4 regions of the Streptomyces sp. NPDC026672 genome follow, and region 1 is predicted to be linked to each of the others. Evidence: riboswitches for the same ligand, from Rfam matches in the RefSeq annotation. Region 1 holds a riboswitch; each other region holds the start of a gene.

Region 1 (7,552 bases):
AACCCCGCGCACGGTTGGTGCGGCGGCGCCCTCGTAGGTCACGCTGACATCCTCGAAGCGGATCACGACGACTCCCGGGGGACGGTGAAGGCGGGCAACAGGGCGAGCAGGACGACCGCGGCGGGCCACAGCGGCAGCGTCGGCGCCGTCAGCGGTACGACCCCGGGGTGCAGCCCGGCGGGATCGCGCACCCCGGCGTACGCGAGCAGCGCGGCCACCGCCGCCCCCGACGCGGCCACGGTCCAGGCCCGCACGCCCCACGGGTCGGGCCGGTACCGGGTGCGGGGCGAGCGCCGGCCGCCGAGCCGGAGCCCCGCCAGCGCCGCGAGGACCCCGGCGAGCAGCACCGGCATCCCGTACGCGCCGCCCTCCGCGGTCAGCAGCCCGTACGTCCCCGCGCACACCCCGAGCAGCCCGCCCAGGGTGAGCGCGGTGGTCGTACGGCGCACCCGCGCGGGTACGGCGGCGGTGCGGCCGTACCCGCGCGCGTCCATCGCGGCCGCCAGCGCGACCGAGCGCTCCAGCGCGCCCTCCAGCACCGGCAGGCCGACCTGGAGCAGCCCCCGCAGCCCTCGATCGGGGCGGCCCCGCAACCGACGTGCGGCACGCAGCCGTCGGACGTCGGCGACGAGGTGGGGGGCGAAGGTGAGCGCCACCACCACGGCCACGCCCATCTCGTACAGCGCGCCCGGCAGCGACTTGAGCAGGCGGGCCGGGTCGGCGAGCGCGTTCGCCGCGCCGACGCAGACCAGCAGCGCGGCCAGGCGCAGGCCGTCGTAGAGCGCGTACACGACCGACTCGGCGGTCACCCGCCCGCCCAGCCGGATGCCCTGCGCCCAGTGGGGGAGCGGGACTTCGGGCAGCGTGACGAGCACATGCGTCCCGGGGACGCCGGAACCGAGGACGACCGCGAAGACCACCCGGACGACCAGCACGGCGAGGGCGAGGCGCACGAACGCGGCGTAGGAGCGGGACCGGGGGGAGGTGGGGGAGCGGTGCGTGGCGACGACGTACGCCGTCGCCGCCATCAGCAGGCCCAGCAGGAGGGGGTTGGTGGTCCGCATGGCGGCGGTACCCATGCCGAGTGCCCAGAGCCACCAGGCGCCGGGGTGGAGGTGGAGGGGGCGTAGGGGGAGGGGGCGTTGTGGTGCGGGGTGGTCAGGCATGTCGGCGGCGTCGGGTCTGCCAGAGGGCGGCTGCGGTCAGGAGGAGCACGGCGGCTGCGCCGGTGAGGAGGCCGACGGAGGGGCCGCCGGTGTTCTTGTGGGCGGCGGGGGCGGGGGTGTTGTCGCCGTTGCCCTGGCCCTGGTCCTTGTGGTCGGCGATCTGGTCGCCGCAGCCCTTGGCCGGATAACCGGTGATGGCGCAGAGGAGGGCGTTGGTGTCGTAGCGCAGGGGCGGGGCCACCGAGGCCAGCGCCTCCGCGGTCGTCGCGTCGGGCGCCACCCGCGCGCAGGCGGTACGGGGCGCGGGCGGCGTCTCCCCGGCCGGGGCGTCCGCCGCCGTACCGAAGTCGAGCACCAGCGCCACCCGCTTCGCCCCGCCCCGCGCCGGGGTCCCCGCGCAGATCGTCCCGAAGTCCGCGTCGCCGCGCGGGCGTTGGGCGTCGGCGGAGTCCGCGCTCACCGCGAACCTGAACCCCTGCACCTCGCCGTCGGCGGGCCGTGCGGTGGACGGACCCTCGGTGGCGTATGTCCAGCGTGCGCCGTCGCGCTGCCAGAAGGACCAGTAGCGGTAGCCGACGGCATGAGCCTGACCGACGGCGGCCACGAGGACGAACAGGGTGAGCAGCAGGAGGGTGGTGTGGTGGGCGGGGGTGTGGTGAGTGGGGCTGTGGCGGGCGGAGGTGTGATGAGTGGGGCTGTGGCGGGCGGGGCTGCGGCGCGTGGGGGTCACGGCTTGCGCCTCCCGCGGCCGCTGATCAGGAAGCCGATGCCGATGCCGGCGACGAGGAAGGTGCCGACGGTCCACCACACGTTGGTGCCCGAGCCGTCGGAGTCGTGGCCCGAGTCCTTGCCGGAGCTCTTGCCGGAGTCCTTGCTGGAGTCCTTGCCGGAGTTCGTGTCGGCGGCCTTGTTGTCGGCCTTCTCCCCGTCCTTCCCGGCCGTACCCTCCGCGGCGGCAGCGGCAGGCGCCGGTCCGGTCGCGTTCAGGGCGCGGACGAGGTCCGTACCGCCGAAGTCGCGCGGATCGCCCCCGGCGGCGTTGGCCGCGAAGATCAACTGGGCCCAGGCGGCGGGCCCGCTCTGCTCGGCCCAGGCCCCGGCGTTCTTCTCCAACCAGGCCAGCGGCTTCCCGGCCCGCCCGGCACCGCCCTGCGCGGCGAGCGCGACGACCGCGTCGGCGGTGTTGCCGTAGTCGGGCTGGGCGGGGGCGCCGGCGAGGGCGGAGGTGAGGTGGCCGTTGTCGGCCAGGGCCCGGGTGAGGTAGGCGGCACCGTTGGCGGCGGCGCGGTCGGGGGTGGGGGCGCCGGAGTCGGAGCACTGGGTGCTGGATCTGGTGCCGGACCCGGTGCTGGCCCCGGTGGTGGCGCCGGTGGTGGCGCCCCCCTTGCCCGCGTGGTTGATCGCGACCTTGCCTGTGATGTCCATGCCCTTGCCGAGGGCGGCCACGACGGCGGCGGCGGTCGCGTCCGCGTTGGCCGTGAGGGCGCCCTTCTTGTCGGGCTGGTAGGCGAACGCGCCCTGCTTCGCACAGGGCAGGGCGAGCTTGAGCAGGGCGTCGTAGGGGGACTTGCCGTTCTTGACGACGTCCTCCGGTTCGTCCCCGGAGGAGGCGAGCGCGCCGACGACGACGGACGTCGAGTTGGCGTCGCTGGGTCCGCCGGGCGCGTAGCCCCAGCCGCCGTCGGCGTTCTGCACGGACTTGAGCCAGGCCACGGCCCGGCCCGAGACGGCGTCCCGCCCGCCGACGGCCGTGAGCGCCTGGACGGCGGCGGCCGTGCTGTTGCTGTCGACCATGGTCCTGGCGTCGCAGGGCTTGGCGGCCGGGTCGGGCCGGAAGGCGGGGAAGGCGCCGTTCGCACACTGCTGTCCGGCCAGCCAGTCCACGGCCGCGGCGGCGGGCCGCTCACCGACGGAACGCTGCGCGAGCAGGGCGAGGGACTGCCGCCAGACACCGTCGTACTGCGGGTCGGCGCGACCGAAGAGCCCGGAGGGGAGGGCGGGGGTGGGGGACGGAGAAGGGGAGGCCGGGGCGGTGGCCGGGCCGGCGGCGAGGGCCGGGGCGGCGGCGAGGGCGGGGGCGGCCGAAGCGAGGACCCCGACGGTGGCCCCGACCGCGGTTGCGACCGAGATTGCGGCCGTGACGCCGACCGCGGTCAGGGCCGCTGAGCTGCGGTGGACGTTCATGGGTGGGCTGCCTCTCCCTGCGGGTGCGGGTGCGGGAGGCGGGCAGCACGGGACGACGGGACATCCCGGCGGCTCGGCTCCGTAGACCTCGACGGTGCGGCGCGCGGCGGGTGCCGGGCGCGTGGTGAGCCGGTCAACGTTCCGGTCGGGGCGATCCGGCTCACCGCCTCTCGGCGGCTCACGGCTGCGGGTCAGCGCCGGAATTGCACCGGCTTCCCCCCGTACGGGTGTGATGACGACCGACTCACTCTACAAGCCGAAAAAAGATCATGAATTTGGGGGGTTCTTTATCGCTATGTGCGTTTTATCCTGGAAGTGGCCTACGGGACGAGTGAGGGAGTTCGACCGGAGTAGCCGACTCGGGCGCGACGCCGTGGTTAGCTCGCGGCATCCGCTGGGGCCGACGTCGACGGTCGGGCTGAGAGGCCGAACGGCAGTGGTCGGGCCGAACGGCGACCCCTACCACCTGATCCGGACAATACCGGCGAAGGGAACCCGCCTCGTAGGTCCTTCGTGTGCCGGGCCCGGTCACGGAACAAGATTCAGTTCACCGTCGCCGACGAGCCCCTGGTGACCGAACCGTTCACCGACCGCCAGGAGCACTTGGTGATCACGCGACCCGATGCGCAGGCAGGACGCTTTCAGCACCCGCAGGAAGAGCCGGAAGCCGAGGTCGGCGTCGGCCTCCTCGACCACGCCGACCAGGGCGGGCACCAGCCCTGGGAGAGGGACGGTGTCCCAGGCGCCTTTGTCCGCCGCGGCGGTCAGCCGGGGTGCGAAGCGGTCGATGGCCTCCAGCACCGCCTCACGCAGAGCGGAGTCGGCAGGCGGCACGGGCGGGGGCGGACCGAACCCGAAATCCAGCAGACACCGCACGTCCCGGCCGAGCAGGGTGTGCCCCGGCGCGGGAATGTCGGCCACCGAGCGCTCGGCAACGAGGAAGAGGGCTTCCTTGCGACCGACGTCCACAAGACAGTCGAGTTCCGGCACCGTCAGGGTCAGATCCAAGTCATGGCACTGACTGGACATCCAGGAAAGCCCGAATTCAGCGGTCACGATTGTTCTCCAGTTCTTCGGTCGGACGGTGTACTTCATCGGACACACTTGACGTGCCCCGAGGATGCGCGCCTTCAAGGCATTCGTCTCCGATGACAAATGATCCGGCCGGTGTGGAGGAGACCGTGGCCACCTCCACACCGGCCGTAACTTGTTTCGGGCTGCGCTAGCCGTCGAAGACGGCGTCCAGGTCGCTGAGGGCGTACTCGCCATAGTCGAAGGCTGCTGCCAGCTCTACGAACGAGGTGTACTGCTCAGCTGTGATCGCGGCGCGGTGCGATACCTGACGGGCGTTCGGCAGGGCATGCACCAGGAGTCGGAAAGCGAGGTCGGGCGTGCAGGAGCCGACCGTCTTTTCCAGGGTGTCCGCCATTTTCGGGGCCAGGTGGTGACGTACTTCCCGTAGGAGTGCCGTGACTTGGCCGGCGAGTTCGGGTCCGTCGTACTGGTCCGCCGGCGGTAAGTGGCGCGGTGGAGTCCGGCGTGACAGCCAGGCGTCGCAGAGGTCGACCACCTGCCGCATCCAGGCCGAGGCGTCCTCGGCCCCGGCGACCTGGTAGAAGGTCGGACCGCTGTCCGCGCACGATTTCCAGACGGCCGCGTTCTCGTCGGCATCGAGCCCGTCCGCGAGTTGCTGTGCGTCACGGCGTACGAGGAGCACCTCCTCGGGGTCGAGTTCTTCTACGAAGTGGTACGTCACGATGGCGGCAGGCGTCGACCCTGTGTGGTGCGCGTCCTGGTGGAAGAAGCTCATCAGCCACGGGAGGCCAAACATGAACTCACTGAATCGTGCCGTCATCTCTGGCTTTTCCTCCCTTGAAGAAGAAGGGATTTTCGGCTTCGCGGTGACGTGTCTATGACGAGGATGGGGCGAGACTCAGTTCGCCCTCGTCGACGAGGTCCCGGTAGCCGAAGCGTTCGCCGAGTGCCAGGAGTGCATGGTGATCAGGCGGGCTGATGGGCAGGAAGGATGCCTTCAGCACCCGCAGGAAGAGCCGGAAGCCGAGGTCGGCGTCGGCCTTCTCGACGACACCTGTCAGGGCAGGCACCATGCCGGGCAGGGGGAAGATGTCATTCTCCGTTGTGGCTGTCAGTTGGGGTGCCACGCGATTGATCGCCTCTACGACCGCCTCGCTTAGACCGGGGTCGGTGGTCGGTGCGGGTGGGGGTGGAGTGAACCCGGGGTCCGCCCGCTGTTCGGCGTTGAGCCACGCTGTTTCGACCCCGGCCAGCCAGTCCCTCATGCTCTCTTTTTCCCACTTGGGATCGAAGTGCGTTCTGGCCCCGCCGACCCAAACGGTGCGCAGCACGGAGTCATTGAGAGGGGAGTCCAGCAGACGTCGTACGTCCTGGCCAAGCAGGGTGTGGCCCGGGGCGGGTATGTCCGTCACCGAACGCTCGGCGACGAGGAAGAGGGCCTCCTTGCGACCGACATCCACGAGGCAGTCCAACTCCGGCACGGTCAGGGTCTGTTCCATCCAGTCGCACTGCCTGGACATCCAGGAGAGCCCGAACTCAGCGGTCACGATCACCTTTCCGGGCAGGCGGTGGGAACGGTGACGAAGCTGGTGCCTGCCGCGGTGATGCTCTCACCGGCACGGGCACGCCAGCCAGCGGTTTTCCGGCCCCGAACACTCTGTACAGCCATCGCTCAACATTCAGTAGAGGGCGAAGGTTCATGGAAGTCTTTTACGAAGACCGCAGTGCCGTAGGTGTGCCCGTCTGCCTTCTCGGCATGGAAACCCGCCGAGGTGAGGATTCCCAGGAGGGCGTCCCGCATGCAGGTCTGGACCGTTTCGTAATGACGAATTAGATAAGGCAGGTTTGAAGGGGCGACTCCGTCCGCCAGAAGGTTCACGGCGGCGGTTGTCAGTTCGGCCTCCGTGTTCCATTCCACCAGCACACCGCCGACGGCGAGAGGATCCACGTGAACCTCCGCCCCGGGCCTGCCCTCGGACCCGTCTCCGAGGTCACCCCGGTGAACAGGAATCCCGGCTCGGGCCAGTGCGCGGCAAGCCTCTTCAGCCACTGCGGTCCGCTGGGCGATGATATCCGGCGGGGCCTTCAGCGGCAGATTGGAGCCGTTCTCGGTCATGCATCCTTCACCTCTCCACCGGATTCCGTAATGAACGTGGGCCTCAGTGCCGGTGGTAGGTCGGCCATCGTTCACGCCGACGGGGTGAGATTCAGTTCGCCTTCGTCGACGAGGTCCCGGTAGCCGAAGCGTTCGCCGAGCGTCAGGAGCGCATGGTGGTCCGGCGGGCTGATGGGTAGGCAGTATGCCTTCAGTACCCGCAGGAAGAGCCGGAAGCCGAGGTCGGCGTTGGCCCTCTCGACCACGTCGGTCAACGCCGGCACCATGCCAACGAGAGGGACGGCCGAGATGCCTTTGTCCGCTGCCGCAGTCAGCCCGGGTGCCACGCGGTCGATTGCCTCCAGGACCGCCTCGCGCAGAGCGGGGTCCGTCGACGGTGCGGGCGGGGGTGGGGTGAACCCTGGGTCTGTCCGCCGCTCGGCGTTCAGCCACGACGTTTCGACCCCGGCCAGCCAGTCTCTCAGGCTCTCTTTGTCCGCCTTGGGATCGAAGGCGAATCCGGCCCCGCCGACCCATACTGTGCGCAGCACGGAGTCGTCGAGAGGGGAGTCCAGCAGACGTCGTACGTCCTGGCCGAGCAGGGTGTGGCCCGGGGCGGGGATGGCGGTCACCGAGCGTTCGGCGACGAGGAGGAGGGCTTCCTTGCTGCCGGTCTCCACGAGGCAGTCCAACTCCGGCACCGTCAGGGTCTGTTCCATGCAGTCGCACTGCATGGAAATCCAGGAGAGCCCGAATTCCGCGGTCACGATCGTCCTTCCGAATGGGCGGTGCAGACGACCCTGCTTCTTCAGGGGTCCCGCCAGCCGGTCAATGTATTCGAGGCTGGGTTTCAGCACTGAGGGCAGTTCGGCCATCATTCCGAACACGAGAACGTGATTCGGTTTGCGTCGTCGTTTTCCAATTCCGATGAGGAGGCTGTTCGCAGTGAACTGCATCATGCCCGGATCGCATCTCCACTCCACGGATAGGGGTGCCGAGGCCAACTTCCTCCGACCGGGCCCGCACAGCCTCCGCGGACTGACGGAAGACCAGGCAGGCCCCGGGCAGCGAC
Region 2 (7,552 bases), on a different contig from region 1:
TGCTGGGTATGAAACTGTGCGGCTGAGAGGATCCCTCGATCACATAGGTCAGTCTGCGGCCACTGAGTTGCACCGGTCGCAGAGCCAAACGGTCAGCGCCGCCCGCGACCAGCGCGATGGTTCCGCCCGGGCCAGTGAGGCCGACGGCGGCTTCCATCAGTGCCGCCACCCCGGTCGTATCCACGCTGAAGTCAAAGGTTCCCGCTCCGCCCAGGAGGCGGCTCGCCGTATCGGCAGGCAGGTCCGCTTCGGCGACGGTGGCACCGAGCTCCAGCGCGAGCCGTCGTCGCTGCGGTGAACGATCGATCACCGCGATGTGCCTCGCCCCAGCCAGCTTGGCGGCCAGGACCGCGGAAAGCCCGACCGCTCCCGCTCCGAACACCAGGATGGTCTGGCCGGCTTCGAGGCCGAACTCGTTCAGGACGATTCCCGCACCGGTCTGCACCCCGCAGCCCAGTGGCCCCACCAAGTCGAGCGGTACGTCGCGGTCGATCACAACGGCGTTGCGTTCGGTGGCGATCGCATACTGGCTGAAGGACGATTGAGCGAACCACCGGCTCGTGAGGCGCGCGCCGCTCTTGTCCCGCGCGACACCACTGCCGTCCACACGCTGCCCGGACAGATTCCTCTGCCTGAACTCTGCGCAGTACGCGGGTGCAGCACGCCGACAAGACTCGCAGATGCCGCAGGAGTCAAAGGTGAGCACCACATGGTCGCCGGGTCGCACGGTTGTCACGGCCGATCCCACCCGTTCGACGACGCCCGCGCCCTCATGACCGAGCACCGCCGGCAGGAAACCAGGTTCCTGCGCCCTGCCGAGCAGATCCGTATGACACATCCCTGTGGCTACGATACGCACCAGCACTTCCTCGGGGCGCGGATCCGCGAGGGAGACTTCCTCGATCCGGTACGGCTGGTCACCCGAGCGCAGTACTGCGGCGAGCGTCTGAGTCATGTCAGATCCTGGCAGTAGGTCGGCCGACGACGCGGCGGAACTCGCTCCGGTGGAACAGCAGCGGTTCCACGGGCGCCTGTCCGAGGACGTCGTGCACGGTGAAGAAGGCGACGTCGTGGTCCCCTGCCGTGGTGACGTCTGCGATCGTGCAGGTCAGCATGAGCGCGCTGTCAGCTATGTGCACGGCTCCCCCAGGGGCGGCCGTCCAGTCCACGTCAGTGAACCGCCCCTGCTCAGGGCCGGCCAGGACGCGGCAGAACTCCGCATGCTGCTCCGCCAGCACACTGATGCCGATGTGTGTCGCCCGGCGCAGCCGGGCCCACGTGCGCGACCTGCTGCCGAACGCGACACTCACCAACGGAGGTTCCAGCGAGACGGACGTGAAAGAGCTCGCGGCGAGACCGACGGGCTCACCGTCGACAAGCGCACACACGGCGGTCACTCCAGAAGGGAACAGTGAGAACGCCTGGCGGAGGTCCGTGTGATGGGCGACCGGGGACGGTGCCTGTGTCGTCATGGCTCAACACCTCTGAATCGCTTGCTCGACGATCCTCAGCTTCGGGCCCAAGGCGCACAGTTGTCGACGCAGATCTTCCGTGCTGTGGAATGGAGGTACATTTCCTTCACTTTCCACTGTGCGGAAACGTCCCCGCAGGGCACGGTCGAGACGCTTCGGGCCCCGCTCACCGCGGTGAGCCTCCAGCCCTTCGTCACCCCGCACCTGTGCGTGGAAACCCTCCGGCACACCGACACGGCCTGAAGCCCGACCCCAGGCCGCTCCCGCACCGCCCAGCGCACGGTGGGCGTCACGCCGTGCCGGGCAAGGCAGGGCCGTGGCTGATACGTTCGCCGATGCCGATGCCGATGCCGATGCCGATGCCGATGCCGATGCCGATGCCGGGGGAGGGGCGGCAGGCGCGGCCTCCCCCGGCCGGTGGGGCCTGCGGTCAGGACGAGGAGAGTTCCTCGCGGACCGTGCGGGCGGCGGTGACCAGGTTGTCCAGGGACCGGCGGGTCTCGGGCCAGTCGCGGGTCTTCAGCCCGCAGTCGGGGTTCACCCACAGGCGTTCGGCGGGAATCGCCTTCAGCGCGGTGCGGAGCAGTGCAGCGGCCTCCGCGACGCTCGGGACACGGGGTGAGTGGATGTCGTACACACCGGGTCCGGCTTCGCGCGGGTAGCCGTGGGCGGCGAGTTCGCGGGCGACCTGCATGTGGGAGCGGGCGGCTTCCAGGCTGATGACGTCGGCGTCGAGGTCGTCGATGGCCTGGACGATGTCACCGAACTCGGCGTAGCACATGTGGGTGTGGATCTGGGTGTCCGGCCGGACCCCGCCGGTGGTGAGCCGGAACGCCTCCGTCGCCCAGGCGAGATACGCGGCGCGGTCGGCCGCACGCAGCGGCAGGGTCTCGCGCAGGGCGGGCTCGTCGACCTGGATGACCGAAGTCCCGGCCGCTTCCAGGTCGTTCACCTCGTCGCGCAGGGCGAGGGCGACTTGGCGGGCGGTGTCGCCGAGGGGCTGGTCGTCGCGGACGAAGGACCAGGCGAGCATGGTGACCGGTCCGGTGAGCATGCCCTTGACCGGCTTCTCGGTGAGTGACTGGGCGTACGTCGTCCAGCGCACCGTCATCGGCTGGGGGCGGGAGATGTCGCCGGCCAGGATCGGCGGGCGGACGTGGCGGGTGCCGTAGGACTGCACCCAGCCGTGCTGGGTGGCGAGGTAGCCGGTGAGCTGCTCGGCGAAGTACTGGACCATGTCATTGCGTTCGGCCTCGCCGTGCACGAGGACGTCCAGACCGGCCTTCTCCTGGAAGGAGATCACCTCCCTGATCTCGGCCCTGACGCGCTCCTCGTAGCCGTCCGTGTCGATCCGGCCCGCTCGCAGATCGGCGCGGGCGGTGCGCAGCGCGCCGATCTGGGGGAAGGAGCCGATGGTGGTGGTCGGCAGCACGGGCAGGCCGAGGTGGGCCCGCTGGGCCGCCGTGCGTTCGGAGTAGGGCTGGGAGCGGCGGGTGTCGGTCTCGGTGACGGCGGAGGCGCGGGCCCGGACGGCCGGGTCTCGTGTGATCGGCGAGGTCGTGCGGGAGGCCAGGTCGGCGCGGTTGGCGGCGAGTTCGCCGATGATCGCGTCGGTGCCCTGGGCGAGGCCCTTGGTGAGCGTGACGATCTCGGCGGTCTTCTGCTTCGCGAAGGCGAGCCACCGCAGGATCTGCGGCTCGATGTCCCGCTCCCGGGCGGAGTCCAGCGGCACGTGGAGCAGGGAGCAGGAGGCGGCGACGTCGACCCGGTCGGCCAGTCCGAGCAGAGTGCCGAGGGTGGCCAGGGACTTGGTCAGGTCGTTGGCCCAGATGTTGCGGCCGTTGACGACGCCGGCGACGAGCCGCTTGCCGGGCAGACCGCCGACGGCCGCGAGCGCGTCGAGGTTGGCGGCGGCGGACTCGGTGAAGTCCAGCGCGAGCCCGTCGACGGGAGCCTTGGCCAGCAGCGGCAGCGCGTCGCCGAGCCGGCCGAAGTACGAGGCGACCAGGAGCTTGGGCCGGTCCGTGAGAGCGCCGAGGTCATGGTAGGCGTGCGCGGCGGCGTTCAGTTCGGCCGGGGAGCGGTCCTGGACGAGGGAGGGTTCGTCGAGTTGCACCCACTCGGCGCCGGCCGCGCGTAGATCGGCGAGGACTTCGGCGTACACCGGCAGTAGCCGGTCGAGGAGGGTGAGCGGGTCGAAGTCCGCCGGTGAGCCCGGGGCGGGCTTGGCGAGCAGGAGGTAGGTGACCGGCCCGACAAGCACCGGACGGGCGCTGAGCCCGAGGGCGAGGGCTTCCTTCAGTTCCGCGACCTGCTTGGTGGGGTCGGCCGTGAACACGGTGTCAGGGCCCAACTCGGGTACGAGATAGTGGTAGTTCGTGTCGAACCACTTCGTCATCTCCAGCGGGGCCACGTCCCGGGTGCCGCGGGCCATGGCGAAGTAGCCGTCCAGGGCGTTCGCTGCGACGGCGGGACGGTGGCGTGCGGGGATCGCGCCGACCATGACGGTGGTGTCCAGGACGTGGTCGTAGTACGAGAAGTCACCGGTGGGCACTTCGTGGATGCCGGCCGCGGCCAGCTCCTGCCAGTTGGTCCTGCGCAGTTCGGCGGCCACGGTCTTGAGGGCTTCGGCGGTGACGAGGCCCTTCCAGTAGCCCTCGACGGCCTTCTTCAGTTCCCTGTCCGGGCCCTGCCGGGGGTAGCCGTACACGGTGGCCCGTGCTGCCGCGGGTGCGGTCCTCGTGGTCACGGAGATCTCCTTCGCGAGATGAATCCCTGAGATCCCGGGTGACGGGACGCGAGCGCGAAGGGGTGACGGACCGGGCGGAAACCGACCTCGCGCGTCACAGCGCGGTCGTCCGCCGGGTATGTACGCCGACCCGCCCACGAAGTCACCGGGATGTCCGCGCACGAGTCGGTCGTACGCGGGCAACGGGCAGGTCTTCGGACTTGCGGGCGCGTCCTCCTGACGGAGGACTCCTACTGGCCGTCGCTTCCCGGACCCGGTACGTCGGGCCCAGTGCGTATGACGGCGGTCGTTCCCGCTCACCGCTGCGGGGCAGTCCCGGATTTCCACCGGGTTCCCTCTTACGACGCATCCCGCCTGGCGGACGGGGCGAACCAGCTGCACCAGTCACCCTACGGGCCCGTTCACGGACGCGGTGTGTCACGTCCAGCATCCGGATGGTGAGGTGGGCAACAAGGGGTGGACGACGCGGAATGTACGGGGGCGACAGGGCACCGACATCGTGAGCGTCCAGGACACGGACAGCGCTCGGACGCCGCAGGCCCCGGTCTCGACAGCGGCGGGCGAGGAGGTCCCCGACCGTCGCCTCGCCTCCGGGGGGATCGATACCGACACCTGCACTCCGGCACACGAAGGAACGGTGGTGCACCGCAGGGGTCCACGGTGACGTGCCCGCGAGGTCGGCGGGCCGGAGTCACTGGTCCTGCGCGCCCACAAGGGTGTTGAGCAGGGGCAGGAGTTCGTGCAGGGGCGCCGCCTTCAGCGCGGGCAGGGTGTCGGTGCCGCGGGCGAGGAACACCCCGATCAGCGCGGCCGTCAGTAGCTCCGCACGCAGTTGGGCGTGCTGTACGCCCTGGGCGTCGAGCCGTCGGCGCACCGGATCGACGATCCGGTGGTGCAGTTCCTCGCGGGCCGCGCGATCGGCGGCCGCGTCGCCGAAGGGGCCCACGGCGACCTGATAGATGGGCCCGGGTCCTTGGTGTGTCGCCTTCTCCGCGAGATAGGTGAGGTGCGCGGGGTCGAGGAAGTCGGACGCCGGATCGACACCGCGCTCGGCGTGGAGGACGGCGATGTACAACTGCGCCTTGCCGCCGAAGTAGCGCGCGATCATCGTGGGGTCGACCTCGGCGCGCTCACCGATCTCCCGGGCGGTCGTCTGGTCGTATCCCCGGTCCGCGAAGAGTTCGGCCGCGGCCTTCAGGAGCCGCTCCCGGCTTCCCTCGGCGTCACGGCGGCGCTTTGTCTGGTTGGCGGTCACCGGTGCATTCTCGCAATTCCCGGCTCCGGTGTCAGCCTGCGCCGGCGGGCATGACCTGCGCGATCGGGCGCGGCGGAGGTGCGCGGTTCCCCGGGCGATTCGTTTCGTGACGTTTCGCCACTGCTCTGCGAGGCCGAGGGCCTGCTTCACCACCACAAGCACCCCTGTCCGGGGTGGGCAGCCGGTCCAGACGAAACCGTCCAGGCCGTTCGGCGCCGCTACGGTAGCCGTGGAGCTGGGGTGTGCTGAATGCTGATCCAGTGCGGGGTGGTGTACTCGTCCACGATCCACTCGCCACCGGACCGGCCGACACCGGAGTTCTTCTCCCCGCCGAAGGGCATGTGCGGCTCGTCGTACGCGGAGGCGTCGTTGACGTGCGACATACCGGCTTCGACGCGCTGGGCGAAGCGGACGCCGCGGTCGAGGTCCCGGGTGAAGACGGCGCTGGACAAGCCGTATTCCGTGTCGTTGGCCAGGCGCAGCGCGTCGGACTCGTCCTCGGCCCGCAGGATGGTGATGACCGGACCGAAGACCTCCTCCCGGGCCGTGGGCGTGGCGGAGTCGCCGAGGACGACGGTCGGGGGCAGCACCAGGCCGGCCGGACCGACCGGGTCACCTCCGAGGAGGACCGTGGCCCCGCTCTCCCGGGCCCGCGAGATCTTGGCCCGGATGCCCTCCAGTTGACGGCGGTTGATCACCGGTCCGACGAATGTCTTCGGGTCCGAAGGGTCGCCGTAGGGCAGGTCCTTGACGCGCTCCACGAACCTCTCGATGAAGGCGTCGTAGATCGGCGCCTCGACGATGAGCCGGTTCCCGCTGGTGCAGATCTGTCCCTGGTTCGCGTAGGCGCTGTAGGCGGCGCCGTCGACGGCCTGCTCCAGGTCCGCGTCGCCGAGGACGACGACCGGGGCGTTCCCGCCGAGTTCCAGGGCGAGCCGCTTGATGCCCGCAGTCCGGGTGATGTGGCGGCCCACGGCCGTGGAGCCGGTGAACGAGATCACGCGGGGGACGTCGCTGGCCGTGAGCGTGTCGCCGAGGGCCGCGGCGTCCTCGCGCGCGTGGGTGATCACATGGAGGACGCCCTTCGGGAGCCCCGCCTCCTCGAGGATCTTTGCGTGCAGCAGACCGCCGGTGACGGGGGTGTCCTCCGAGGGCTTGACCACGACCGTGTTGCCGAGCGCGATCGCGGGTGCCATCGCGCGGCCCGTCAGGTAGAAGGGGAGGTTCCAGGGGCTGATCACACCGACGACGCCCACCGGTACGCGGTAGACGCGGTTCTCCTTGCCCGGACGGTTCGACGGGAGGATCTTCCCCTCGACATGGTGCGCGATGGATCCGGCCTCCTCGAAGGCCTGCCGGGTCTGGGTCCACTCGCGCTCGGCCTTGCCCCGGGTCGCTCCGGCCTCCCTGATCAGCCACTCGACGATCTCGGTCCTGCGGGCGTCCAGGACATGGGTGGCGTCGCGGAAGAGCTGTGTGCGCTGCGCCGGGCTGGTGTCCGCCCAATCCCGCTGCGACGCCTTCGCCGACGCCAGTGCCTCTTCGACGTCGGCCGCGTCGGCCCGTGCGACACGGCCGACCGATTCGCCGGTCCACGGGTCGAGGTTGTCGCTGAAGAGCCCCGTGCCGCCGTGGCGCCACGAGCCGCCCACGAAGACGCTGTCGAGTCCGCCGTAGGGCGCGGGCTCCGGTGAGACGGACGCCTCCGGGCCGTCACTTCTGATGTTCGTCATGCTCACTCCTCCGACATTCCGGCCGGCCGAAGCTCGGTCGGCCCGGGAGGGATAGGGGCTCTCTCCCGGGGCTGTTGTTCGAACACCAACGTTATCATCGCTTGTAGACATCGGCTGTAGACATCATGCGATGACGTGCGGCCTGACCTGGTTCGCGCGCCACGGGGGTAGCGGGGTTGGTGCATGGGGCTCGTGTGACCGGCGTCACTCGTTCTTAGGTTGTTCCAATTTGAACGTCTGGGCTAGTGTTCCTTCCCGTCAGGAAGTTCAAATTCAAACAACATCGCCCGGGGAGCCCACCATGAACCGCAAGAGCCTCACCCTCACCGCCGCCCTCGCCACC
Region 3 (7,552 bases), on a different contig from region 1:
TCTGGGTGAGGCGTTGGGTGCCCTGCTGGAGGGCCTGCGCCGTGGTGTCCGCGGTGTCGGCGCCCAACGAGCCGGTGGTGACGGTGATCGCGTCGTCGCCCACGCGGACCAGGGCGACGTCCAGCGTGAGGACCACGGGCTCGCCGTTCTCGTCCGGGGTCTGCCCGGTCACCGTGACCCGCAGTCCCTGGCGGTCGTCCCCGAGCGGCGGCAACTCGGCCGGGGCCACCTGCACGCTCTGCGGCCCGGCGGCGACGGTGGCCGTCGTGAACCCGGCGCACTCCTGCGGCAGCGTCCGCAGCCAGGCCAGCGTGCGGTCCACGTCCGCCGGGGTCCGGCTCGCCACCTGGTAGCGCAGTTGCGCCTGGTCCTCGCCGTCGTCGAGGGCGACCACGGCGGGCGGCGGCGAGGCGTCGCCGAGGAGGTCGTCGGCGTAGAGCACGTCCATCAGGCGCTGGCAGGCCGGCGTGGCCGCGGCCGACTTGAGGAGCCCGTCCCGCCAGGTCGCGGCGCCCTCGGTCGGCGTCCACGACCCCCCGAGGTCGGCGTCCCCGATCAGCGCGGAGCGCGCCTGGTCGGCGGTGAGACCGGGCTCGGCACCGGGGGAACTCGGCGAGGAGGCGGGGGACCTGGCCGCCTTCCGGGCCCCCGGCGCAGGCTCCCGGTCCAGCCACCCGGAGAACCCGGCGACCAGGAGCGCGCCGAGGGCGACGACACCCGTCAGGAGGCGACCCGAGGACGAGAACATGACGAACCTCCCGCACGGCACCACAGCACGACGACCGGACAGCTCCCACGCCACCACGACCGCACCCCGCCGACCATCGCGACGGGCCGTACGGGTGAGCGGGAACCGCCCCACCGGCGCATAGGGTCGGGGTTCCGGGGCCGGGCGGTCCCGTTCCGTGTCCGTGGAGTGGAAGGAGCACCGGAGTGAGCGACGGCAGGAGTGCGCGGATTCCCGTGATCATCGACTGCGACACCGGTGTCGACGACGCCCTCGCCCTGCTGTTCGCCGTACGGCACCCGGGGATCGACCTGCGCGCGGTCACCTGTGTCGCCGGGAACACCGACGTGGACGGCGTGGTCCGCAACACCCTGACCGTGCTGGAGACGGCCGGCGCCGGGGACGTGCCCGTCGCCCGGGGCGCCGAACGGCCGCTGATCGAGCCCGTCCGGTCGGCCCGGCACGTGCACGGCGCGGACGGCATGGGCGACCTCGGCCTGCCCGCGCCCACCCGCACCCCGGTCGACCTGGACGCGGTGAGCCTGCTGCGCCGCGAGATCCTCGCCTCCCCGCGCCCGGTCACCCTCGTCCCGACCGCCCCGCTCACCAACATCGCCCTGCTGCTGCGCACCCACCCCGAGGTCACCCGCAACATCGAGCGGATCGTGTTCATGGGCGGCGCGGTGGCCGGCGGCAACGCCACCCCCGTCGCCGAGTTCAACGTCTGGCACGACCCCGAGGCCGCCGCGGTCCTGCTCACCGCGGGCGTGCCGATCACGATGTACGGCCTCGACGTGTTCACCCGGGTCGTCGTGCCGGGCGCCCGGGTGCGGCGGCTGCGGGCGAGCGAGGAGCCCGGCGCCCGCCTCGCCGGCGACCTGCTGGCCCACCGCCCCGCCTCCCCCTACGACGACGGCGCCGACCCGGCGGGCGGCCTCGGCGACGCGGGCGCCGTGTGCGCGGTCGCCGACCCGGCGGGCCTCACCACCCTGCCGCTGCCCGTCGAGGTGTCCCTGGCCCCCGGCCCGACCCGCGGCCAGACCGTCGTGGACCGCCGCCCGCGCCCCGGCGAGTCCGAGATCCACGACGGCGTCCGCGCACAGCCCCTCGTGGACGTCGCCCTGGACGTCGACGTGGACCGCTACGTCCGGCTCTACCTGGACACGGTGGCTCCCTAGAAACCGGCGGCGGGCGCTACTCCCCCGCCGGTACCGCCCAGCGCTGCTCCACCTTCGCCACCTTCCAGTACGTCAGCGCCGCCGCCCACACGAGGACGAACAGGGCGACGACGACGTACCCGACGTTGTCGAGGTCGAGGCCGGCGATCCGGTCGGTGATCCCGTCGCGCAGACCGAGCTTGTCGTGCACCACGCCGACCAGCTCGATCGTGCCGATGAAGAACGCCACCGCGATGGACAGCCCGGTGATCGTGAGGTTGTAGAACACCTTGCGCACCGGGTGGGAGAACGCCCACTGGTAGGCGAAGTTCATGAACGTGCCGTCCAGCGTGTCGAACAGGCTCATCCCGGCGGCGAACAGCAGCGGCAGGCACAGCACCGCGTACCAGGGCAGGCCGGCCGCCGCGCCCGACCCGGCCATCACCATCAGCGTGACCTCGGTCGCCGTGTCGAAGCCGAGCCCGAACAGGAAGCCCAGCGGGTACATCTGACCGGGCCGGCTGATCGACCGGGTCAGCCGGCCGAGCACCCGGTTCATGAACCCCCGCGAGTCCAGGTGCCGTTCGAGGGCCCGCTCGTCGTAGGTGCCGGCCCGCATCGCCCGGAAGACCCGCAGGATGCCCGCCAGGGCCACCAGGTTGAGCGCGGCGATCAGATAGAGGAACGACCCGGAGACGGTCGTGCCGACCAGACCCAGCGTCCGGTGGGTGCGCGAGCCGTCGTTCATCAGCGTGCCCGCGAGCCGCGCGCCGCCCGCCACCAGCGCGGCCATCACGACCACCACGCTGGAGTGCCCCAGCGCGAACCAGAACCCCACCGACACCGGCCGCTTGCCGTCGGCCATCAGCTTGCGGGTGGTGTTGTCGATCGCGGCGATGTGGTCGGCGTCGAACGCGTGCCGCATGCCCAGCGTGTAGGCGGTGACGCCGAGGCCGACCCCGAACGCCCGGGAGCCGATCTCGTAGTGCCCGGGGGCGACCAGGAGGAAGAGGACCCCGAAGGCGGCGACGTGCAGGGCGGCTATCACCGCCAGCAGCCCCGCGGCCCGCACGGTGTCCTCGCGTCGCCAGCGGAAAACGGCAGCGTCGGTCATCGGGTTCACGCTCCAGCACCTCGTGGATCACTTCGTGAGCTGCCGTGGCCGGTCTCCTGGCTTACGGGGTGGTGCCTTCGCCGTCCCTGCCTTCCCGGTCGTTGGACCAGTGGCCCGGCTGCTGCCGGACGGGACGGGAACTCCCCGATCACAGTGGCGAGGGCCGCGTCGACCTTCCATCGACTTCCCGAGCACCACGGCCCGTCCACCGTAGGCGGCACGGGCCGTTCCCGCCCAGCCCGACGGGGGACGGGTAGGGAAGATCACAGAGGGTGCGGAGCGGAACGAACGGGGCGGGCGGCCGGTGCCCCCTCGTGGGGTCCGGCCGCCCGCCCGCGCGGGATCAGCCCTGCTGGGACGCGCGCTTGCGCTTGGTGAGGAACACCAGGGCGCCGCCGCCGACGAGGAGCACCGCGGCGCCCCCGGCGATCAGGCCCGTGTTGCTGTTGGCACCGGTCTCCGCCAGGTCGCCGCCACCGCCGTTCGGCGCGGGCGCCGGGGCGGTCGACGAGCCGGACGCGCTCGGCGCCGGGGTGTCGGCCGTCGGCGTGCCGGAGGCGGGCGGGGTCGACTCGCCGGCCGGCGGGGTCGTCTCCTCGGCCGGGGTCGACGGCGTGCCGGACTCCGGGGCGGACTCGGTCGGCGTGGCGGGCGTGCTCGGGCTGGCCGGCGGCTGCGACTCGGTGCTCGTGCACTCCTTCGTGCCGCCGTTCCAGGCCGCGATCAGCTTGTCCTTGATGACCGGGCGGTCCGGGCCCTTGGGCAGCTGACCGTGCTCGAAGCCGTCCTTGGTGTCCAGTCGGCCGTCGAACTTCACGGCACCGCGGTACAGGTCGATCTGCGCGAAGCAGCCCGCGTCCGGCACGGCGATGTCGAGGGTGTCGGTCGCGCCCGGCTTCACGGTCGCCGTGTCGAAGTCGACGAAGACCTGCTCGCCGGAGGTGGCGAAGGTGGCGCCGTGGGCGCGGTACGAGGCGAGGGAGGCGGTGCAGGAGGCGGCGTCACCGGCGGCGCGCACGCTGACGTGCACCTTGCCGTCCGCGGTGGGCTTGAGGGCCTGGTCGTCGACCCGGACGGAATCGAAGAAGCGGGTGCCGTCGAGGGAGAACTCGCAGCGGTCGGTCCCGGTCTCGGTCCCGGCGCCGGTGCCGGGCTTGTAGGAGCCGCCGGACTTCCAGCCGTGGCCGCCGGCCGCTCCGTGGGACCCCCCGTGGGACCCGCCGTGGGCCCAGGCGCCGGACGCGGCGGCGACGGTGGCGGCGCACAGGGCGAGCGTCGCGGCGCCCGTCCCCAGCAGGCGGCTCGCGGAGGCACGTCTCGCTATGGACATCTGAATCCCCATCTCAGAACCCGGGAGGACGGACGCGCGAGGGTCCGTGGTCCCGGAAGCCATGAAGGCGTAACGAAGCAGAAGAGACACCGGGCGCATTGGTCACACGCGCCCCGGCGTGCCCTCATGGTGGTTCGCTCCGGCGAAGGCTGTCAACCTGCCGTGACACAAGGGCACTTCCTGGTTCGTCACAACTTCATCACACAGGGAATGATCCGCTCCGGTCGGGAGGAAGGTTCGTGATCCCGGCAATGTGGACAGAGTTCACCCTGTCCACCCCCGAAGGGAGCCCGCGTGACCGACCTCTCCTCCAGGAACCCCGACTGGTGGCGGCAGGCCGTCATCTACCAGGTGTATCCGCGCAGTTTCGCCGACGCCGACGGTGACGGACTCGGCGACCTCAAGGGCGTCACCGAGCGGCTGGGGCACCTCGCCGCGCTGGGCGTCGACGCGCTGTGGCTGAGCCCGTTCTACCCGTCGGAACTGGCCGACGGCGGCTACGACGTGGCCGACTACCGCGGCGTCGACCCGCGGCTCGGCACCCTGGACGACTTCGACGCGCTGGTCGCCGAGGCGCACCGGCTCGGGCTGAAGGTCGTCGTCGACATCGTCCCCAACCACACCTCGCATCTGCACCCCTGGTTCGAGGAGGCGCTGTGCGCGCCGCCCGGCTCCCCGGCCCGCGACCGCTACGTCTTCCGGTCCGGGCGCGGACCCGGGGGTGAACTCCCGCCCACCGACTGGGAGTCGGTGTTCGGCGGCAGCGCCTGGCAGCGGCTGCCCGACGGCGACTGGTACCTGCACCTGTTCGCGCCCGAACAGCCCGACCTCAACTGGGACGACGAGGAGGTCCGCGCCGACTTCCGCACCACGCTGCGCTTCTGGTGCGACCGGGGCGTGGACGGCTTCCGCGTCGACGTCGCCCACGCCCTCGCCAAGGACCTCACCGAACCGCTGCGGGACGTGGGGGACATCGGGGCGACGGGAGAGGAGTCGCTGCTGCGGGTGCCGCCCGGCAGCCACCCGTACTGGGACCGCGACGAGGTCCACGAGATCTACCGGGACTGGCGGAAGATCCTCGACGCGTACACCCCGCCGCGCACGGCGGTCGCGGAGGCGTGGGTGCCGGCGGCGAGACGCGCGCTGTACGCCCGCCCGGACGAACTGGGGCAGGCGTTCAACTTCGAGTACCTCCAGTCGGGTTGGGACGCGGACGAGCTGCGGGGCGTGATCACCGAGTCGCTGGCGACGGCGCGGGCGGCGGGCGCCTCGGCGACCTGGGTGCTGTCCAACCACGACGTCGTGCGGCACGCGTCGCGGCTCGCGCTGCCGCCCGGCACCGACGAGAACGCCTGGCTGCTGTCCGGGGGCGGGGCTCCGGCCGTGGACGCGGCGGCCGGGCTGCGGCGGGCTCGGGCGGCGACGCTGCTGATGCTCGCGCTGCCGGGGGCGGCGTACGTCTACCAGGGCGAGGAACTGGGGCTGCCCGAGGTCGCGGACCTGCCCGTGAGCGTGCTCCAGGACCCGGTCTGGGAGCAGACCGACCACCGGCGCAAGGGGCGCGACGGCTGCCGGGTGCCGCTGCCGTGGACGCGGAGCGGGCCGTCGTACGGCTTCGGGTCCGGGCCGGGGTGGCTGCCGCAGCCGGCGTCGTTCGCGGCGTACGCGGTCGAGGCGCAGGCGGGGGTGGCCGGGTCGACCCTGGAGCTCTACCGGGCGGCACTGCGGCTGCGGCGCAAGCTGGTGCCGGCCGGGGAGGCACTGACCTGGACGCCCGGCGGACCACCCGGCGTCCTGACGTTCACCCGCTCGGACGCCTGGCGCTGCACGACCAACCTGTCACCCGACCCGGTACCGCTCCCCCCGGGCGAGGTCCTGCTGACCAGCGGAGACCTGGACGAGCGGGGGACACTGCCACCGGACACGACGGTGTGGCTGGGGGGAGGGGTGTAGGGGCCCGGGGGCCTGTCGGGCCGACGGGGGCGGGGGGGGGCTGGGGGGCTTGGGGCGGCGCGTGCAGCCGGGTGTGCGGGGCGTTCGGGCGGCCGTGGGGTGTGACCGGGACGCGTGTGGTCCGGGGGGTGGGTCGCTCGGTCGGCTGAAGAGCGGGGCTGGGGCGGCGTGCGTAGCCGACTGCGCGGGGCGTTCGGTCGGCTGTGGGGGTGTGATCGGCGGCGCGTGCAGCCGGGTGTGCGGGGCGTTCGGGCGGCCATGGGGGCGGCCACGGGGTGCGACCGGGCCCGGGGGCGGCCTGGAGCGGTCCGTGGTCGGTCCGGGGTCGCTCGCTCGGCCACGGGGTGTGACCGGGGTCCCGGGGTGGGCGGGGCGGCCCGTAGTCGGTTCGTGGGGTGGTCAGCCGATCGTGGGGGTGGGGCTGGGGGCGGCCGAGGAGCCGGGGGCGGGTGGGGTGAGGACCACCTGGGGCTGGCCCGGGGGCGGCGGGGGCGGGGTCATGTCCGAGGCGGGGAGCTTCGGCGGAGTGGTCTCCTGGAACAGCACCTGGTCGAAGTCGACCAGCCCCGTCTTCTCCATGACCGTGATGTGGTCGAGCACGGTGACGTTGGCCTGGTCGGCGAGCGCCCGCACCAGCGTGTTCTTGGTGGTCGAGCGGATCTTCGCGACCGTGTTGAAGATCTGGCCGTGCGTCACGCGCAGGATGTTGGCGAAGTCGGTGTCGAACTTCTTGCCGCTGTCCGCGGTCAGCGTGTTCACGAAGCCCTGCTGCTGGGGGCTGGGCTGGTTCGGGATGGTGATGTTCAGCTCGGGCGCGATCTTGCGGCAGCTCGCGTCGAGACCGGCGTGACCGGAGATCAGGTGCTGGCCGGCGGTGATCACGGCCTTGCTGGTGCCCTTCTTCAGGGCCAGTTGCCCGACGGGGTACTCCCACAGCCCGGCGGCCCGCACCTTCACCACGAAGTCCCGGTCCCCCTCGGTCAACGGCCCCCACTGCGTCTGGGCGATGACCCGACTCGGCGAACTCGACACCGTGCTCACACCCAGCATGCTCGGGTAGACGAGCGCCGAGAGCGTCAACACGAGCGCCCCGCCCACAAAGAGCGCACTCATGGCATTCCGAGAAACCCGCACCACGCCTCCTGCGACCAACGCCAGTTGCCGACTCGTACGAACCGGCCCCCCGCCCCTCGTCTTTGGCGTTGGTAAAAAAACGGAGCGACGCGGTCAGTAACGCAGCGCTGTCGTCACCGTGGTCGTCGTACGGGCCG
Region 4 (7,552 bases), on a different contig from region 1:
TGCGCTTCACGCCACCCTCCTCAGGGATGCCACAATCCCCCCTGCCTCCCCGCGGCGACCGTGAACGCGTCGTACCGCCCATGGGGCCGGGACCTGGACCAATGGTGTAGACCAGTAGGGGGAGCTTGGCCCAGACCAATAGGACTGTCAAGGGTGTTCAACCGGGCTCCTCTCCTCCGTGATGGGACCGAGATATGCAGGGACCTTTCATTCACCAAGTGACAGATCGGACGCACCAGTTGGGCACGTATCACCGCCCAGCGGGTGGACCTATGGACTAGACCAACCCGGGTCGCGACGGTATACAGAGGAGATCAAGGAGCGTGCGGGTGGCGTCCGCCACACCAAGCCGTGCCACGATGTGAGCCCTGGCCGACGCGAGGTCGGCCGCTGTCGGCACCCGGAGCCGGGAAGGCGGAGCATGAGCACCGACGTCAGCAGTGCGGAGAACGAGGGTGGGGCGACCGTCCGTACCGCGCGCGTGCCCAAGTACTACCGTCTGAAGAAGCACCTGCTCGACATGACGGAGACCCAGGCGCCCGGCACCCCGGTCCCGCCGGAGCGCACGCTCGCCGCCGAGTTCGACACCTCGCGCACCACCGTCCGCCAGGCCCTCCAGGAACTCGTCGTCGAGGGCCGCCTCGAACGCATCCAGGGCAAGGGCACCTTCGTCGCCAAGCCCAAGGTCTCCCAGGCGCTCCAGCTCACCTCCTACACCGAGGACATGCGCGCCCAGGGCCTGGAGCCCACCTCGCAACTCCTGGACATCGGGTACATCACCGCGGACGAACGGCTCGCCGCGCTCCTCGACATCACCGCCGGCGGCCGGGTGCTGCGCATCGAGCGGCTGCGCATGGCGAACGCCGAGCCCATGGCCATCGAGACCACGCACCTGTCGGCCAAGCGCTTCCCCGCGCTGCGCCGCAGCCTCGTGAAGTACACGTCCCTCTACACCGCCCTCGCCGAGGTGTACGACATCCATCTCGCCGAGGCCGAGGAGACCATCGAGACCTCGCTGGCCACACCGCGCGAGGCCGGCCTGCTGGGCACCGACGTGGGTCTGCCGATGCTGATGCTCTCCCGGCACTCCCTGGACCGCGGGGGCAACCCGGTCGAATGGGTGCGCTCGGTGTACCGCGGCGACCGCTACAAATTCGTCGCGCGCCTCAAGCGGCCCCAGGACTGAGCCAGGGCGGCCCGGGGCCGGGCCCGAACGCCCCGGGCCCGGACCGGAGCGCCGCCGGCCGCACTCGCACGAGGTCACGGTCCGGAAATGGCTCGTACGAGGTCACGGTCCGGGAAGGGGATGTCTCCGTTCGGGAGAGATATTCCGAAGGGGTCTTCCGTTTCGTTGACACCGTCACCTACATTGCCTGCGCATTACACCAGGTGATCAGCGAGGGGACGGAGCCTAGGCATGTCAGATGCGCCTGAAGTGAAACCACCGGTCGTGACACCGGTCCGCGTAGTGATCGCCCTGTGTCTCGTAGCGCCCTTCGTGGCGATGCTCTGGGTGGGCTCCTACGCCAAGACGGACCCCACGTTCATCGGGATCCCGTTCTTCTACTGGTACCAGATGCTCTGGGTGCTGATCTCCACCGCGCTCACGATGATCGCCTACCAGCTCTGGCAGCGTGACCAGCGCGGCCGTGGCCGCACGGCGTCGAAGGGCGGTGCGTCCGAGTGAAGGACGGCGTGAACGGCGTCGCGCTCGGCGTCTTCATCTTCTTCTTCGTGGCCGTCACGGTCATGGGCTTCCTGGCCGCGCGCTGGCGCAGGGCCGACAACGAGCACAGCCTCGACGAATGGGGCCTGGGCGGACGGTCGTTCGGCACCTGGGTCACCTGGTTCCTGCTCGGCGGCGACCTCTACACGGCGTACACCTTCGTGGCCGTCCCCGCGGCGATCTACGCGGCGGGCGCCTCCGGCTTCTTCGCGGTCCCGTACACCATCCTGATCTATCCCCTGATCTTCACGTTCCTGCCCCGGCTGTGGTCGGTGTCGCACCGGCACGGGTACGTGACGCCGTCGGACTTCGTGCGCGGCCGGTTCGGCTCGAAGGGGCTGTCGCTGGCGGTGGCCCTCACCGGCATCCTCGCGACCATGCCGTACATCGCGCTCCAGCTCGTGGGCATCCAGGCGGTGCTCGACGTGATGGGCGTGGGCGGCGGCGAGAACACCAACTGGTTCGTCAAGGACCTGCCGCTGCTGATCGCGTTCGGCGTGCTGGCCGCGTACACCTACTCCTCGGGTCTGCGGGCGCCCGCGCTGATCGCGTTCGTCAAGGACACGCTGATCTACATCGTCATCGCCGTCGCGATCATCTACATCCCGATCAAGCTCGGCGGCTTCGACGACATCTTCGCCAGGGCGAACGACAAGTTCACCGCGGCGGGGGCGGGCGCGGTCGTCACGCCCCCGGGCGGCCAGTGGACGTACGCCACGCTGGCGCTCGGCTCGGCGCTCGCGCTGTTCATGTACCCGCACTCGATCACCGCCACGCTGTCCTCGCGCAGCCGTGAGGTGATCCGCCGCAACACCACGATCCTGCCGCTGTACTCCCTGATGCTGGGCCTCCTCGGCCTGCTGGGCTTCATGGCGATCGCGGCGGGCGTCAAGGTGCAGAACGGGCAGCTGGCCATCCCGCAGCTGTTCGAGAACATGTTCCCGGACTGGTTCGCGGGTGTGGCGTTCGCGGCCATCGGCATCGGTGCGCTGGTGCCGGCGGCGATCATGTCGATCGCGGCGGCGAACCTGTTCACCCGCAACATCTACAAGGACTTCATCAAGCCGGACGCCACGCCCGCGCAGGAGACCAGGGTCTCCAAGCTGGTCTCCCTGCTGGTGAAGGTGGGCGCGCTGGTCTTCGTCCTGACCATGGACAAGACGGTCGCGATCAACTTCCAGCTGCTGGGCGGCATCTGGATCCTGCAGACGTTCCCGGCCCTGGTCGGCGGCCTGTTCACCCGGTGGTTCCACCGCTGGGCGCTGCTCGCGGGCTGGGCGGTCGGCATGGTGTACGGCACGGTCGCCGCGTACGGGGTGGCCTCGCCGACGCAGAAGCACTTCGGCGGCTCCTCGAAGGAGATCCCCGGCATCGGCGAGATCGGCTACATCGGTCTCACCGCGTTCGTCCTGAACGTCGTCGTCTCGGTGGTCCTGACCTTCGTCCTGCGCGCGGCCAAGGCCCCCGAGGGCATCGACGAGACGAAGCCGGAGGACTACACGGCCGACGCGGGCGACGCGGGCGTCGCGGTGGAACTCCCGCCGGCCACTGCGGGCACCTCCCACTGACACCCGGTAGAGGGCACGAGCACCCCACGACGGGCCGCCGAGAGCGACAAAATCGGCGGCCCGTCGTCCTGTCCGCCCGCACACTCGGTGCCATGGACTTCTCGATCCGCACCGCCGTCCCCGGCGACTACGCACCCCTGGGCGAGATCACCGCCCGCGCCTATCTCCACGACGGCCTCCTCGACTTCGGCGAGAGCGACGCGTACCTCGACGAGCTGCGGAACGTGGCCGGGCGCGCGGCGTCCGCGGACGTCCTGGTGGCCGTGGCCGACGGACACGTGCTGGGCGGAGTCACCTTCGTGGCGGCCGGCGGCCCCATGGCCGACATCGCCCGTCCCGGCGAGGCCGAGATACGGATGCTCGCGGTCGACCACGCCGCCCGCGGCCGGGGCGTCGGGGAGGCGCTCGTACGCGCGTGTGTCGAACGGGCGCGGGGCGTCGGAGGGTGCGGGCGGGTCGTGCTGTCCACTCAGCGGTCCATGCGCGCCGCCCACCGTGTCTACGCGCGCCTGGGTTTCGTGCGTACGCCCGAGCGCGACTGGAACCCCCTGCCGGAGCTCGACGACCTCACTCTGCTCACCTATGAGTTGACGCTCTGAGACCGGGACGACACAACATCTAGGGGTGGCTGCGCGGGGCAGCACAAGATGTATGCTCTTGCTCGCTGTCGCCGCAGGGGAATCCGGTGCGAATCCGGAACTGTCCCGCAACGGTGTACTTGCGTGTTTCCGCACGCCTGTTCAGTCCGAGGACCTGCCGACAGCGCGCCCGGCCGTCCGGTCCGGGTGCCCTGACGTCCGGGCCTCGTGGAATGGGCCGGCGGATGCGACGCCGTGTGCGCTCGTGTGCGTCCCCCTGCCCCCGTGAGGCCCCGTGCCGAGCGAGGGAGAGCCCCACGTGACCATCGCGCCAGCAGACCCGGTCTCAGCCACCGGAGTGACCGCCCCGGCCCCGGAGGCCGACGGCCCCGGCAGCGCCCTGCTGCGGACCCTGACCGAGCTGACCGCCGACCTCCCCGACGCCGACCCCGGCCGGGTCGCCGCCGCCGCGCTGCGCGGCCGGTCGGCCCACGCGGACGGGGCGGAGCTGCGGGAGCTGGCCACGGAGGCGGCCGCCGGCCTCATCTCCGAGGACCCCGCCTACTCCCGGCTCGCCGCCCGCCTGCTGGCCATCGGCATCCGCGCCGAGGCCGCCTCGCAGGGTGTCACCTCGTTCACCGGGTCGGTCGCCGCGGGCCACCGCGAGGGGCTGATCGCCGACCGCACCGCCGCGTTCGTCCGGCTGCACGCCGAGCGCCTGGACGCGCTGATCGACCGGGACGGCGACGACCGCTTCGGCTACTTCGGCCTGCGCACCCTGTACAGCCGCTACCTGCTGCGCCACCCCCACACCCGCAAGGTCGTCGAGACGCCCCAGCACTTCATGCTGCGCGTCGCCGCCGGCCTCGCCGAGGACGACACCGGCCGGGCCGTCGACGAGGTGGCCGCGCTCTACGGCCTGATGAGCCGCCTCGACTACCTGCCCTCCTCCCCCACCCTGTTCAACTCCGGCACCCGGCACCCCCAGATGTCGTCCTGCTACCTCCTCGACTCCCCGAAGGACGAGCTGGACTCCCTCTACGACCGCTACCACCAGGTGGCCCGCCTCTCGAAGCACGCGGGCGGCATCGGCATCGCCTACTCCCGCGTCCGCTCGCGCGGTTCCCTGATCCGCGGCACCAACGGGCACTCCAACGGCATCGTCCCGTTCCTGAAGACCCTGGACGCCTCGGTGGCCGCCGTGAACCAGGGCGGTCGGCGCAAGGGGGCCGCCGCCGTCTACCTGGAGACCTGGCACTCCGACATCGAGGAGTTCCTGGAGCTGCGCGACAACACCGGCGAGGACGCCCGCCGCACGCACAACCTCAACCTCGCGCACTGGATCCCGGACGAGTTCATGCGCCGGGTCGACACCGACGGGCAGTGGTCGCTGTTCTCCCCGTCGGACGTGCCCGAACTGGTCGATCTGTGGGGCGAGGAGTTCGACACCGCGTACCGGTCCGCCGAGGCCCGCGGGCTCGCGAAGAAGACCCTGCCGGCCCGCGAGCTGTACGGCCGCATGATGCGCACCCTCGCCCAGACCGGCAACGGCTGGATGACCTTCAAGGACGCCGCCAACCGCACCGCCAACCAGACGGCGACGCCGGGCCACGTCGTCCACTCCTCCAACCTCTGCACGGAGATCCTGGAGGTCACGGACGACGGGGAGACGGCGGTCTGCAACCTCGGCTCGGTGAACCTGGGCGCGTTCGTCGTGGACGGGGACATCGACTGGGAGCGCCTGGACGACACGGTCCGCACCGCCGTCACCTTCCTCGACCGGGTCGTGGACATCAACTTCTACCCGACCGAGCAGGCGGGCCGCTCCAACGCCAAGTGGCGGCCGGTCGGCCTCGGGGCGATGGGCCTCCAGGACGTCTTCTTCAAGCTGCGGCTGCCCTTCGACTCGCCCGGTGCCAGGGATCTGTCCACGCGGATCGCCGAGCGGATCATGCTCGCCGCGTACGAGGCGTCCGCCGACCTCGCCGAGCGGAGCGGCGCGCTCCCGGCCTGGGAGAAGACCCGCACGGCCCGGGGCGTCCTGCACCCCGACCACTACGGCGTCGAACCCGCCTGGCCCGAGCGCTGGGCGGCCCTGCGCGAGCGGATCGCCGTGACGGGCCTGCGCAACTCCCTGCTGCTCGCGATCGCCCCGACCGCCACCATCGCGTCCATCGCGGGCGTGTACGAGTGCATCGAGCCCCAGGTCTCCAACCTGTTCAAGCGCGAGACGCTGTCCGGCGAGTTCCTCCAGGTCAACTCGTACCTGGTGCGGGACCTCAAGGAGCTGGGCGTCTGGGACGCCCGCACCCGCGAGGCGCTGCGCGAGTCCAACGGCTCGGTGCGGGACTTCACCTGGATCCCGGCGGACGTGCGCGCCCTGTACCGCACGGCGTGGGAGATCCCGCAGCGCGGCCTGATCGACATGGCGGCGGCCCGCACCCCGTACCTGGACCAGTCGCAGTCGCTGAACCTCTTCATGGAGACGCCGACCATCGGCAAGCTCTCCTCGATGTACGCGTACGCCTGGAAGTCCGGTCTGAAGACGACGTACTACCTGCGCTCGCGCCCGGCGACCCGCATCGCCCGCGCCGCGCGCGCCCAGGCCCCGATCCCCGTGCAGCAGATCGCCGACCCCGACGCGGTCGCCTGCTCCCTCGAAAACCCCGAGTCCTGCGAGGCATGCCAGTGACCACCCGCGACACCCGTCTGCTCGACCCCGGCTTCGAGCTGACGCTGCGCCCCATGCGCTACCCGGACTTCTACGAGCGCTACCGGGACGCCATCAAGAACACCTGGACCGTCGAGGAGGTCGACCTCCACTCGGACGTCGCCGACCTGGCCAGGCTCACGCCCGCCGAACAGCATCTGATCGGCCGGCTGGTCGCGTTCTTCGCGACGGGCGACTCGATCGTGGCGAACAACCTGGTGCTCACCCTCTACAAGCACATCAACTCCCCCGAGGCGCGGCTCTACCTGAGCCGTCAGCTGTTCGAGGAGGCCGTCCACGTCCAGTTCTACCTGACGCTCCTGGACACCTACCTCCCCGACCCGGAGGACCGCGCCGCCGCGTTCGCCGCCGTGGAGAACATCCCGTCCATCCGGGAGAAGGCCGGGTTCTGCTTCCGGTGGATGGACTCGGTGGAGAAGCTGGACCGGCTGGAGTCCCGGGCCGACCGGCGCCGCTTCCTGCTCAACCTGATCTGCTTCGCCGCGTGCATCGAGGGCCTGTTCTTCTACGGCGCCTTCGCCTACGTCTACTGGTTCCGCAGCCGGGGCCTGCTGCACGGTCTGGCCACCGGCACCAACTGGGTGTTCCGCGACGAGACCATGCACATGTCCTTCGCCTTCGAGGTGGTCGACACCGTCCGCAAGGAGGAGCCGGACCTCTTCGACGACGAGCTGGGCCGACAGGTCACCGAGATGCTGAAGGAGGCCGTCGAGGCCGAGCTGCAGTTCGCGCGCGACCTGTGCGGCGACGGCCTCCCGGGCATGAACACCGACTCGATGCGCCAGTACCTGGAGTGCGTCGCCGACCAGCGCCTCACGCGGCTCGGCTTCGCCCCGGTGTACGGCTCGGAGAACCCCTTCTCCTTCATGGAGCTCCAGGGGGTTCAGGAGTTGACCAACTTCTTCGAGCGGCGTCCCTCGGCGTACCAGGTGGCGGTGGAGGGCACCGT

What was found. A riboswitch is a leader RNA that binds a small molecule or an ion and turns the genes downstream of it on or off. The one in region 1 is predicted to bind cobalamin.
Region 2: linked by a shared signal. The riboswitch ahead of metE (5-methyltetrahydropteroyltriglutamate--homocysteine S-methyltransferase) and the one ahead of AB0F77_RS16595 (prenyltransferase/squalene oxidase repeat-containing protein) in region 1 are both predicted to bind cobalamin.
Region 3: linked by a shared signal. The riboswitch ahead of AB0F77_RS32960 (HoxN/HupN/NixA family nickel/cobalt transporter) and the one ahead of AB0F77_RS16595 (prenyltransferase/squalene oxidase repeat-containing protein) in region 1 are both predicted to bind cobalamin.
Region 4: linked by a shared signal. The riboswitch ahead of AB0F77_RS00045 (ribonucleoside-diphosphate reductase subunit alpha) and the one ahead of AB0F77_RS16595 (prenyltransferase/squalene oxidase repeat-containing protein) in region 1 are both predicted to bind cobalamin.

The regions. Positions count from the first base shown of each region.
Region 1 is NZ_JBEZXS010000012.1:113,534-121,085, forward strand. It holds gene AB0F77_RS16580 (ATP-binding cassette domain-containing protein) at 1-66, opposite strand, end outside; gene AB0F77_RS16585 (energy-coupling factor transporter transmembrane component T) at 63-1,166, opposite strand; gene AB0F77_RS16590 (SCO2322 family protein) at 1,159-1,794, opposite strand; gene AB0F77_RS16595 (prenyltransferase/squalene oxidase repeat-containing protein) at 1,893-3,350, opposite strand; cobalamin riboswitch at 3,479-3,610, opposite strand; gene AB0F77_RS16600 (hypothetical protein) at 3,879-4,406, opposite strand; gene AB0F77_RS16605 (hypothetical protein) at 4,573-5,181, opposite strand; gene AB0F77_RS16610 (hypothetical protein) at 5,261-5,932, opposite strand; gene AB0F77_RS16615 (hypothetical protein) at 6,058-6,501, opposite strand; gene AB0F77_RS16620 (hypothetical protein) at 6,573-7,439, opposite strand.
Region 2 is NZ_JBEZXS010000007.1:301,438-308,989, forward strand. It holds gene AB0F77_RS11335 (NAD(P)-dependent alcohol dehydrogenase) at 1-955, opposite strand, end outside; gene AB0F77_RS11340 (flavin reductase family protein) at 957-1,472, opposite strand; gene metE (5-methyltetrahydropteroyltriglutamate--homocysteine S-methyltransferase) at 1,903-4,221, opposite strand; cobalamin riboswitch at 4,389-4,612, opposite strand; gene AB0F77_RS11350 (TetR family transcriptional regulator) at 4,913-5,476, opposite strand; gene AB0F77_RS11355 (aldehyde dehydrogenase family protein) at 5,695-7,209, opposite strand.
Region 3 is NZ_JBEZXS010000038.1:135-7,686, forward strand. It holds gene AB0F77_RS32950 (hypothetical protein) at 1-748, opposite strand, end outside; gene AB0F77_RS32955 (nucleoside hydrolase) at 934-1,905, shown strand; gene AB0F77_RS32960 (HoxN/HupN/NixA family nickel/cobalt transporter) at 1,922-2,998, opposite strand; cobalamin riboswitch at 3,027-3,212, opposite strand; gene AB0F77_RS32965 (LAETG motif-containing sortase-dependent surface protein) at 3,342-4,328, opposite strand; gene AB0F77_RS32970 (glycoside hydrolase family 13 protein) at 4,623-6,281, shown strand; gene AB0F77_RS32975 (DUF4142 domain-containing protein) at 6,681-7,379, opposite strand; gene AB0F77_RS32980 (hypothetical protein) at 7,509-7,552, opposite strand, start outside.
Region 4 is NZ_JBEZXS010000001.1:4,780-12,331, forward strand. It holds gene AB0F77_RS00020 (extracellular solute-binding protein) at 1-10, opposite strand, end outside; gene AB0F77_RS00025 (GntR family transcriptional regulator) at 422-1,186, shown strand; gene AB0F77_RS00030 (DUF3311 domain-containing protein) at 1,418-1,687, shown strand; gene mctP (monocarboxylate uptake permease MctP) at 1,684-3,294, shown strand; gene AB0F77_RS00040 (GNAT family N-acetyltransferase) at 3,387-3,893, shown strand; cobalamin riboswitch at 3,936-4,070, shown strand; gene AB0F77_RS00045 (ribonucleoside-diphosphate reductase subunit alpha) at 4,192-6,564, shown strand; gene AB0F77_RS00050 (ribonucleotide-diphosphate reductase subunit beta) at 6,555-7,552, shown strand, end outside; gene AB0F77_RS00055 (hypothetical protein) at 7,487-7,552, opposite strand, start outside.